Regions from separate parts of the Streptomyces xiamenensis genome, predicted to be linked through region 2. Evidence: riboswitches for the same ligand, from Rfam matches in the RefSeq annotation. Region 2 holds a riboswitch; the other holds the start of a gene.
The links. A riboswitch is a leader RNA that binds a small molecule or an ion and turns the genes downstream of it on or off. The one in region 2 is predicted to bind S-adenosylmethionine.

Region 1 (4,291 bases), 1.4 Mb from region 2:
GATCCTCTTCCGGCACGGGATCGACCCCTATCTGCCGGGCCTGGCGCTGGAGCGCGCGGAGTGGGACGCGATGTGGCAGGACCTCATCCCGCTCATGCGCGAGGGGGTGCGCAACAACCGCATCGACACGGTGCGGCCGGAGCACACCCCCCGGGCCATGGGCCGGGCGCCGCGCGTGGACGGCCACGGGGGAGAGGTGTACGTCTACCGCCGCGCGACCCTGCCCTGCCTGGTGTGCGGGACCCCGGTCCGGCGTGCCGAGATCGCGGCCCGCAACCTGTTCTGGTGCCCGGTGTGCCAGCCGGCCCGGGCCGCCGGGCGCGGTCAGCGCGCCGCCACCGGCTGACCCTCGGCGACCAGTTCGCGCACCGCGCGCACCACGCGCTCCACGTGTTCGGCGGGGGTGCCCACTCCGAAGCTGACCCGGATGGCCTTCAGCGGCCCGTCGCAGCCGGCCGCCCGGCCGCCGTCGCCCTCCGGGCCCAGCAGCGTACGGACCAGCGGGTGCGCGCAGAACAGCCCGTCGCGTACGCCGATCCCATAGCGCTCGGAGAGCGCCTTGGCGAACTCCTCGCTGGACCAGCCGTCCACGACGAAGGACAGCACGGCCACCCGGGGCGCGTCCGGGCCGAACAGCGCCAGCTGCCGCACCCCGGGAACGGTGGCCAGTCCGGAGCGCAGCACGGCCAGCAACTCCTCCTCGCGCGCCACCAGTTGCTCGAACCCGGCGTCGGTCAGCGCCCGGCAGGCCGCCGCGATGGCGAACGCGCCGATCACATTGGGCGAACCGGCCTCGTGCCGGGAGATGTTGTCGTTCCACACGACGCCGACCGCGCCGTCCTGCGCGGTGACGGTATTGCTGGCGCCGCCGCCGGCGAGGTACGGGGCGGCGTTGCTCAGCCAGTCGGCGCGTCCGGCCAGGACGCCGGAGCCGAACGGCGCGTACAGCTTGTGCCCGGAGAAGGCGACCCAGTCGACGCCGAGCGCGGTGATGTCGACGGGGCGGTGCGGGGCGAGCTGGGCGGCGTCCAGGACGGTGCGGGCGCCGGAGCGGCGGGCGACGGTGGCGAGTTCGGCGATGGGCCACAGTTCGCCGGTGACGTTGGAGGCGCCGGTGACGCACAGCAGCTTGGGCCCGGGGGCGGCGTCGGCGAGCGCGTTGACCAGGGTGGCGACGGCCTGCCCCGGGGTGCGCGGCGCCGGGAGGTACGTCACGGGGTGGCCGTGGTGCGCCCAGGGCAGCAGTGCTGCGTGGTGTTCGGTCTCGAAGACGAACACCTGGGTGCCGGTGGGCAGGGCACCGGCCAGCAGGTTCAGGGAGTCGGTGGTGGAGCGGGTGAAGATCAGCTGGTCGTCGGGGCGGCAGCCGAGGAACGCGGCCACCGTCGCCCGGCTCTCCTCGTACAGGTCGGTCGACAGCTGGGAGAGGTAGCCGGCGCCGCGGTGGACGCTGCCGTAGTACGGGGCGTACGCGGCGACCTCGTCCCACACCGCGCGCAGGGCGGGGGCGCTGGCGGCGTAGTCGAGTGCGGCGTAGCCGATCTCCCCGCCGTCCGCGATCGGGGCGCGGACCTCGTCGCCGAGGACGGGGAGGGGGCGCGGGAGGGAACAGCCGGCGGTGTTCGGGGCAGGGGCGATCGGCGCAGTGGGCATGACAAAGCTCCGGGAAAGGCTGAAGGCAGACAGAGGCAGGCTGGGTCGGGGGCGTGCGCCCTAACGCATTCGCGTGCTCATGGAAGAACTCCCTCAAGAACCGTGCTTGCCACAGACCTCGCTGCCTGCGGCCCGGTCATCACCCGGGGCACCCCGCCGACGGTTGGAGGGTTGCCGGACAGCGGGCCGGGGCCTTGATCGCTGTCACTCGTGACCTGATCGCAGACTATGTCATGGCGATCGGTGATGAACACCTTGTGTCCATATCGCGAGACCGACGGCACATGGCCGCCGCCTTGACAGCTCACTGAGGGTTGGCTGATATTTACCGCATGCCAGCCCTGCCGCTTTTGACATCGCGCCGACACGTGGACCTGCTCCGCGTCACGTCGGCGTCCTGTGCGGGCTGCTGATTCCCCCCACCGCGCGGCGGTGAGCGCCGGCCTTTGGCCGCGCCCGTAACCGCCCCTCGCGCGCCGGGACTTCCTCGCGGGATGTGCACCGCGTCGCCGTGCCCTGCCCCGCCCTCCGCCCTGTCGTGCCGTGCGGCACCGCTCGTCGCCCACGGCCCGTTCCATCTCACCTTCCTGACGTTCCTCACCTTCCTCACCCCGGTCCGTCCTGCCGCGCGCCTTCGCGCGCCGCCGGCCGGGTGATTCGTCCTGAAAGGACCCTCCGCCGTGGCCACCTCGCCCACGCCCAGACGGCTCAGCCGCCGCATGTCCCGCCCCGCCCACGCCACCGCGCTGATCGCCGCGATCGCCGTCGCCCTCACCGCCTGCGGCACCGACGGCACCACCAACGGCGGTGGCTCGGGCGACGATTCGGGCAGCGCCGGCGCCTCCGGCGAACCCGTGGCCGGCGGCACCCTGAAGTACGCCTTCGCCAACCCCATCGACTGCGTCGACCCGCGCCAGCGCCCACAGCTCACCTCCCGCAACGTCGGCCGCCAGCTCGGCGACCAGCTCACCGAACAGGACCCGCAGACCAAGGAGATCAAGCCCTGGCTCGCCACCTCCTGGGAGATCAGCGATGACGTGAGCGCCTTCACCTTCCACCTGCGCGAGGACGTCACCTTCTCCGACGGCGAGCCCTTCGACGCCGAGGCCGTCAAGGCCAACTTCGACGCCGTCGTCGACCTCGGCGCCCGCGCCCCCCAGGGCAGCAGCTTCATCGCCGGCTACCAGGGTTCGACCGTCCTCGACGAGTACACCGTGCGCGTCGACTTCGACGGCCCCAACGCCCAGTTCCTCCAGGCCACCGCCACCGCATCGTTCGTCCAGCTCTCCCCGGCCTCCCTCGGCAACGACCCCGCCGACCTGTGCCTGGGCGACTTCGCCGCCTCCGGGCCGTTCACTCTCGGCTCCTTCACCCCGGAGAAGTCCGTCGAGCTGCTCAAGCGCGAGGACTACGCCTGGGCCTCCCCGATCGCCGCCAACCAGGGCGCCGCCTACGTCGACAAGATCGTCCTGGAGGTGGTCCCCGAGGGCGGCGTCCGCTACGGCTCCCTCACCAGCGACCAGATCGACCTCGCCGACGGCATCCCCTCCACCAACCAGGCCGAACTGACCAACCTCCCCGGCTACGGCCTGGTCACCGGCGCCTCCCCGGGCATCGCCATCCCCTACATCCCGCTCGCGTCCAGCCCCAAGCTCCAGGACCCGGACGTGCGGCGCGCCCTGAGCCTGGCCATCGACCGCCAGGCCATCGTCGACGCCATCTTCCAGGGCACCCAGCAGCCGGCCTCCGGCGTCGTCACCGCCGCCACCCCCGGCTACACCGACCAGTCCGGGGACATCCGGCACGACCCCGAGGCCGCCATCGCCCTGCTGGAGGGCGCCGGTTACGACACCGTCGGCGACGACGGCATCCGCCGCGACACCGACGGCGACCAGCTCTCCCTCACCATCACCTACCAGGCCGGCTCCCCCGACGCCGAGGCACAGCACCAGCTCGTGCAGCAGGAGTGGAAGGAGATCGGCGTCGAACTCGTCCTCGACCCGGTCGCCACCCTCCCCGACGTGCCCATCGACGAGTTCCCCGGCGACCTCACCACCTGGAGCCAGGGCCGCGCCGACATCGACGTCATCCGCCTCGTCTACGGCTCGTCCCACCCCGAGATGAGCATGCTCTACAACCACCCGGACGAGGAACTGGACACCCTCCTCGACTCCCTCCAGTCCACCGTCGATCCCGCCGAGCGCCAGGCCATCGGTGAACAGGCCCAGCAGCGCATCGTCGAGCAGGGCTACACCATCCCCGTCTACGACCGCTACTGGTCCTACGGCTTCGGCCCCAAGGTCGGCGGCTTCGCGGCCGACATCGAGGGCAAGCCGCTGCTGAACGAGGTGTGGATCGCCCAGTGAGCCGCTACGTCCTGGTCCGGCTCGCCAACGGACTCATCGTCCTGTGGGCGGCGCTGAGCCTCTCCTTCCTGGTGCTGCATCTCGTCCCGGGCGACCCGGTGTCGATCATGCTGCGCTCCGGTGGCGGCGGCGACCCGGTCGGCGTCGACGCCGCACAGGCCGCCGCGCTCCGCACCGAGCTGGGCCTGGACCGGCCGCTGTACGAGCAGTACACGGACTTCGTGGTCCGCGCGCTGTCCCTGGACTTCGGCACCTCCTTCGGGACCGGGGAC
Region 2 (4,291 bases):
CGGGAAAGCGCAACCGCGGTGTCCGCTCCAGCAGTTCCAGGGTGTCGCCGACGAGCAGGGCCGGGGCGAGCCGGGTGTGGGTGCCGACAGTGGTGGCCTGGGTGCGGGCCAACAGGCGCAGCGCGCGGTGGCCGCGGAGCTTGACGGAGGGGATGTCGGTCAGCCGCTCGGCGCGGCCGGCCACGACCGCCTGGACCGGGGTGCCGGTCATGCGGCGCAGCGTGACCACCAGTTCCTCGGCCCAGCGCACCAGGCTTGCCTCGTCGGGCGGTGTCCCCGCGTCGGCGGCGGCTCGTGGGCGCGGGGCTCCCGCCGGGGACGGGAGGATGGCGTAGATCTGCCCGCAGGCCTGGACGACGAGGGCGTTCTCCCGGTGCGCGGCGGCATGGACGGAGGTGATGCCGGCCGCCTCGGCGCGGCGGACGTCCGCCGGTGCGGGGGCGACTCCGTCGGCCGGGCCGCGCAGGTCGACGGCGACCACGTCTGCTCCGGCGGCCGGGTCGATGCCGAGGTGGGCGGCGAGGGCGGCGGCGTCGAACCGGCCGGTGAGCAGTCCGTGGCTGAGCTCCTCGCGGGAGGCGAGCCGGGCGCGCGCGTCGCCCTGGAAGTAGTGGTCGGCGAGTTGTGCGGCGGCGATGCGGGCGGCGCCGCGCAGTAGTTCGGGTGTCCGTGCGGCGAGCGGCCGGCCGCCCTCCTGCACCCAGATGATCCCCAGCGGGCGGCGTCCGGCGTTGATCCCGATCGCCAGCCGTCGCCGCGCGCCCATCTCCGGCTGCTCCCCGACCGGGACGACCTCGTCGCCCTCGCGGACGCGCTGGTACACGCCGAGCCGGCGCAGCAGCGCCAGATAGGGCTCGGGGCAGCTGCGGCCGAGGATGGAGCGGCGGCGCAGTTCGTCGGCCTCGTCGCCGGAGCCGGCGTACGCGACGACGCGGTGCGCGCCGTCCTCGATGCTGACCACCCCGTGGGTGAGCGTGGCCACGGTCTGCGCCAGGGAGAACAGGTCGCCGTCGCGGCCCGCCGCGAGCGCGCCGGACGGTACGGCGAGGGCGGCCCGTACCTCGGCCTCCGCGCGGTCCCAGCGCAGCCCCCGGGGGATGCCGAGGACGGCGATCCCGGTGTGTTCGGCCGCCGCGCGTACCGCGTCCGGCAGTTCCTCGCCGTGGGTGCGCACGGCGAGCGCGGTCGCTCCGGCGGCGCCGGCTGCCGCCACCATCGCGGGTGCCTCCGTCTCCCGTACGCCGATCGCGAGGACGAGGGCGCCGGCCGCCCCGTCGAGGGGTTCTCCCGGCTCGGCGATGACCACGTCGGCGATCTGGCCGTCGCCCGGCCCGCAGTGGGGCGGCCCGGGCTCCAGGAGGTCGGCGAAGTGGCGGACCACGGCATCGACGGTCAGCCCGCTGCGGGCGGGGGCGGCCGGCTCCAGGGGGATGTCGTTCACCGGGGCAGCGTAGAGGGGGTCCGGCGGCGGGGCTGCGGGCGTCCGGGCATCGGTCGGGGGAGGACGAGGCGGTGGATCGTGGCTCGTGGCGCAACAGGAGGGGGGTCGGCGGTGTCTGCGGGCGTCATCCCGGCGCCGTGCCGGTCACTCGTCCGGGGGGATCCGGTCCGGGCACCAATCTTGCAACTCGGCCGATTCCAGCAGGAGTTGAGGAGCGTTCCGATGGTCGGGCGGTCATAGGTCCTCTGGTCCGGGCCACCGTGGCGCTCCTAGCCTTCTTGCGCACACATCGTGTAATGACAGGCACACAAAACATAGGGGGATTCCAGGTGGAAAACCGGAAGATTGCCTCACGTCTGGCGAGCATCGGGGCGGCGCTGACCTTCGCGGTGGCGACCGCGGGGCTGGCGGCGGTGCCGGCGGCGGCTGATTCCAGTCAGTGCTCGGCCGGGAACTTCTGCGTGTGGGAGCACTCCAGCTACACCGGCAAGTTCCTGCAGTCCAAGAGCTCCGTGTCGAACGTCGGCAACGACTTCAACGACAAGATGACCTCCTACTGGAACCGCACTGACAAGACGGTCGCCGTCTACCAGCACGACAAGTACACCGGCTGCATGTTCTCCGTCGGCCCGGGCAAGTCCGAGGCGGCGGTGGCCTCGCACTTCAACGACAAGATGACCTCCTTCAAGGTCGGCTCCTCCTGTTGATCTCCCCCTGAGCACGCGGGCCCCGGGTCGCCGATCCGGGGCCCGTCCCCACGTGCGCGCCTGCGTGCGTGTCTCACATGACGGACAGGGTGCCCTTGCGAGAACTGGGCCGTCCCTCCGCGTGAGACGCGTTGGTCTCATATGGCGGACAGTGGGTGTTTCGCGCGGAGTCGGTGGTGCTAGGTTGCTGATCAGGTCAAGAGCGCCAGCGCCAAGTCCCGGCTCGCTGGCCGGCAACCCTCCTGCACGGCGGGGTGCCCCCGGGACCGACGACCGGGCTGCGGTGATGCGGCAAGCGTGCTCCTCGTGAGACCTCGTTCTCGTCCTCGACGATTTCGACATGTTTGCCCGTGCCTCGGCCGACCACGCGACCGAGCACCACGAGGCGGAACTCATGAGCACCACCCCCGACGACATCGCACGACTGGCCGGGCTCGACGAGCGGATCGCGGCGGCCAGGGCCACCAAACCGCTGGTCGCACAGCGCGCCCAGGAAGCCTCGGACGCGCTGTTCGGCGGCGAGGCGGCGGTGAGCGTACCGGTACGCCGGGGGCTGGCCGCCCTGGCCGCGCGCCGGCACGGCGTCGACGCGCTCGTCCAAGATCACGTACGGCTCGGGGCGGACACCGCGTTCCTCAGCGACGAACTGCCCGAGGACCCCACGCTGCGCGCCGCCGCCGCCCACGTCGACCTCATCTCCGTCTCCCCCGCCCTGGCCACCCGCGCGGACCTCGACCTGCTGACCGAAGCCGGCTGGACGCCCGACGACATCGTCGTCATCTCGCAGGTCGCCGCTTTCACCGCCTTCCAGGCGCGCGCCATCCAGGGACTGCGGCTGCTCCAGGGGCAGAACCCCGAGCCGGCCGACACGCCGCACCGCCCCACGCCGGGGCGGGGCCGCACCAAGAGCACCGCGCGGGTGGCGTCCAACGGACGCGAGCGCCCCGTCGCGTACACCCGTGAGCTCCTGTCCTGGACGGCCTGGGTGCCCCCCGTGCCCACCGACGAACTCACCCCCGAGCAGGAGGACTCCTTCCGGGGCAAGACCAACGGCGAGTACTTCCGGCTGCTGGCCCGGCTGCCCCGGGTGCTGGCCGCCCGCACCTCCCTGGACGCCGCGATCTTCGCCACCCGCGAAGGGCTGCCCCGCGCCGAACGCGAACTGGCCGCCGCCGCGACCAGCAAGGTGACCGACTGCGTCTACTGCGCCTCCGTGCACGCCCGCAAGTCCGCCCAGATGTCGAAGCGGCCCGAGGACGTGGACCGGCTGCTCGGCGTCTCCCTCCAGCGGGACGCCGACTGGCTTCCGGCCGCCACCGCTCCGCTCGCCGCCGGGCAGGACGCGCGGTGGACGGCGGTCATCGAGTTCGCCGCTGCCCTGGCCACCACCCCGGTCAGCGCCACCACCGCCCACGTGGACCGGCTGCGCGCCGAGGGGCTGGCGGACACCGAGCTGACCGACCTGGTCGCCGCCACCGCGTTCTTCGGCTGGGCGAACCGGCTGATGCTCAGCCTCGGCGACCCGTACTGGCCGGACGCCGCGCCCACCCCCGCCCGCTGACCCACCCGCAGAACGGAACCCCTCATCATGAGCCAACGGCTTTCCCGCACCGTCGCCCTCGCCGCCGTCACCGGTGTCGTGCTGTCCCTGGGCGCGTGCGGCACCGTGGTCAAGGAGACGGACGACAGCAGCGGTGACGGCGGCGGTGACCGGACGCTCACGGTCGTCGACGACGCCGGGCGCACCGTCGAACTCGACGGGCCCGCCGAGCGCGCCGTCGTCCTCAACAGCTACGGCAACGAGTTCGCCCAGGCCATCGGCGCCGGCGACCGGGTCGTCGGCTACGACCGGGTCTCCGCCGCCCGGCTGCCCTACCTGGGGATATCCGACGACGAGGTGGTCAGCGAGGACCTCCAGGAGATCAACTACGAGTCGGTCGCCGAACTCGACCCCGATGTCCTCATCATCCCGCGCAACGGCGCCTGGCAGGAGGCCGCCCGGCAGCTGGAGCCCTTCGGCATCCCCGTCGTGGTCGCCACCGCCTGGGACTTCGACGTCTTCCACGAGACCGTGGAACTGCTGGGCGAGGTCTTCGGCGAGACCGAAGGAGCCCAGCGGGTCTCCGGGTTCTACGACGAGATC

Region 1: another riboswitch for S-adenosylmethionine. It lies ahead of SXIM_RS07805 (aminotransferase class V-fold PLP-dependent enzyme); the one in region 2 lies ahead of SXIM_RS14070 (peroxidase-related enzyme).

Annotation. Positions count from the first base shown of each region.
Region 1 covers NZ_CP009922.3:1,714,899-1,719,189, reverse strand. Annotated here, with positions in the region: gene SXIM_RS07810 (Fpg/Nei family DNA glycosylase) at 1-346, shown strand, start outside; gene SXIM_RS07805 (aminotransferase class V-fold PLP-dependent enzyme) at 325-1,653, opposite strand; SAM riboswitch class IV at 1,751-1,869, opposite strand; gene SXIM_RS28790 (putative leader peptide) at 1,986-2,066, shown strand; gene SXIM_RS07800 (ABC transporter substrate-binding protein) at 2,334-4,019, shown strand; gene SXIM_RS07795 (ABC transporter permease) at 4,016-4,291, shown strand, end outside.
Region 2 covers NZ_CP009922.3:3,072,421-3,076,711, reverse strand. Annotated here, with positions in the region: gene SXIM_RS14080 (PucR family transcriptional regulator) at 1-1,441, opposite strand, end outside; gene SXIM_RS14075 (peptidase inhibitor family I36 protein) at 1,771-2,148, shown strand; SAM riboswitch class IV at 2,343-2,452, shown strand; gene SXIM_RS14070 (peroxidase-related enzyme) at 2,489-3,709, shown strand; gene SXIM_RS14065 (ABC transporter substrate-binding protein) at 3,737-4,291, shown strand, end outside.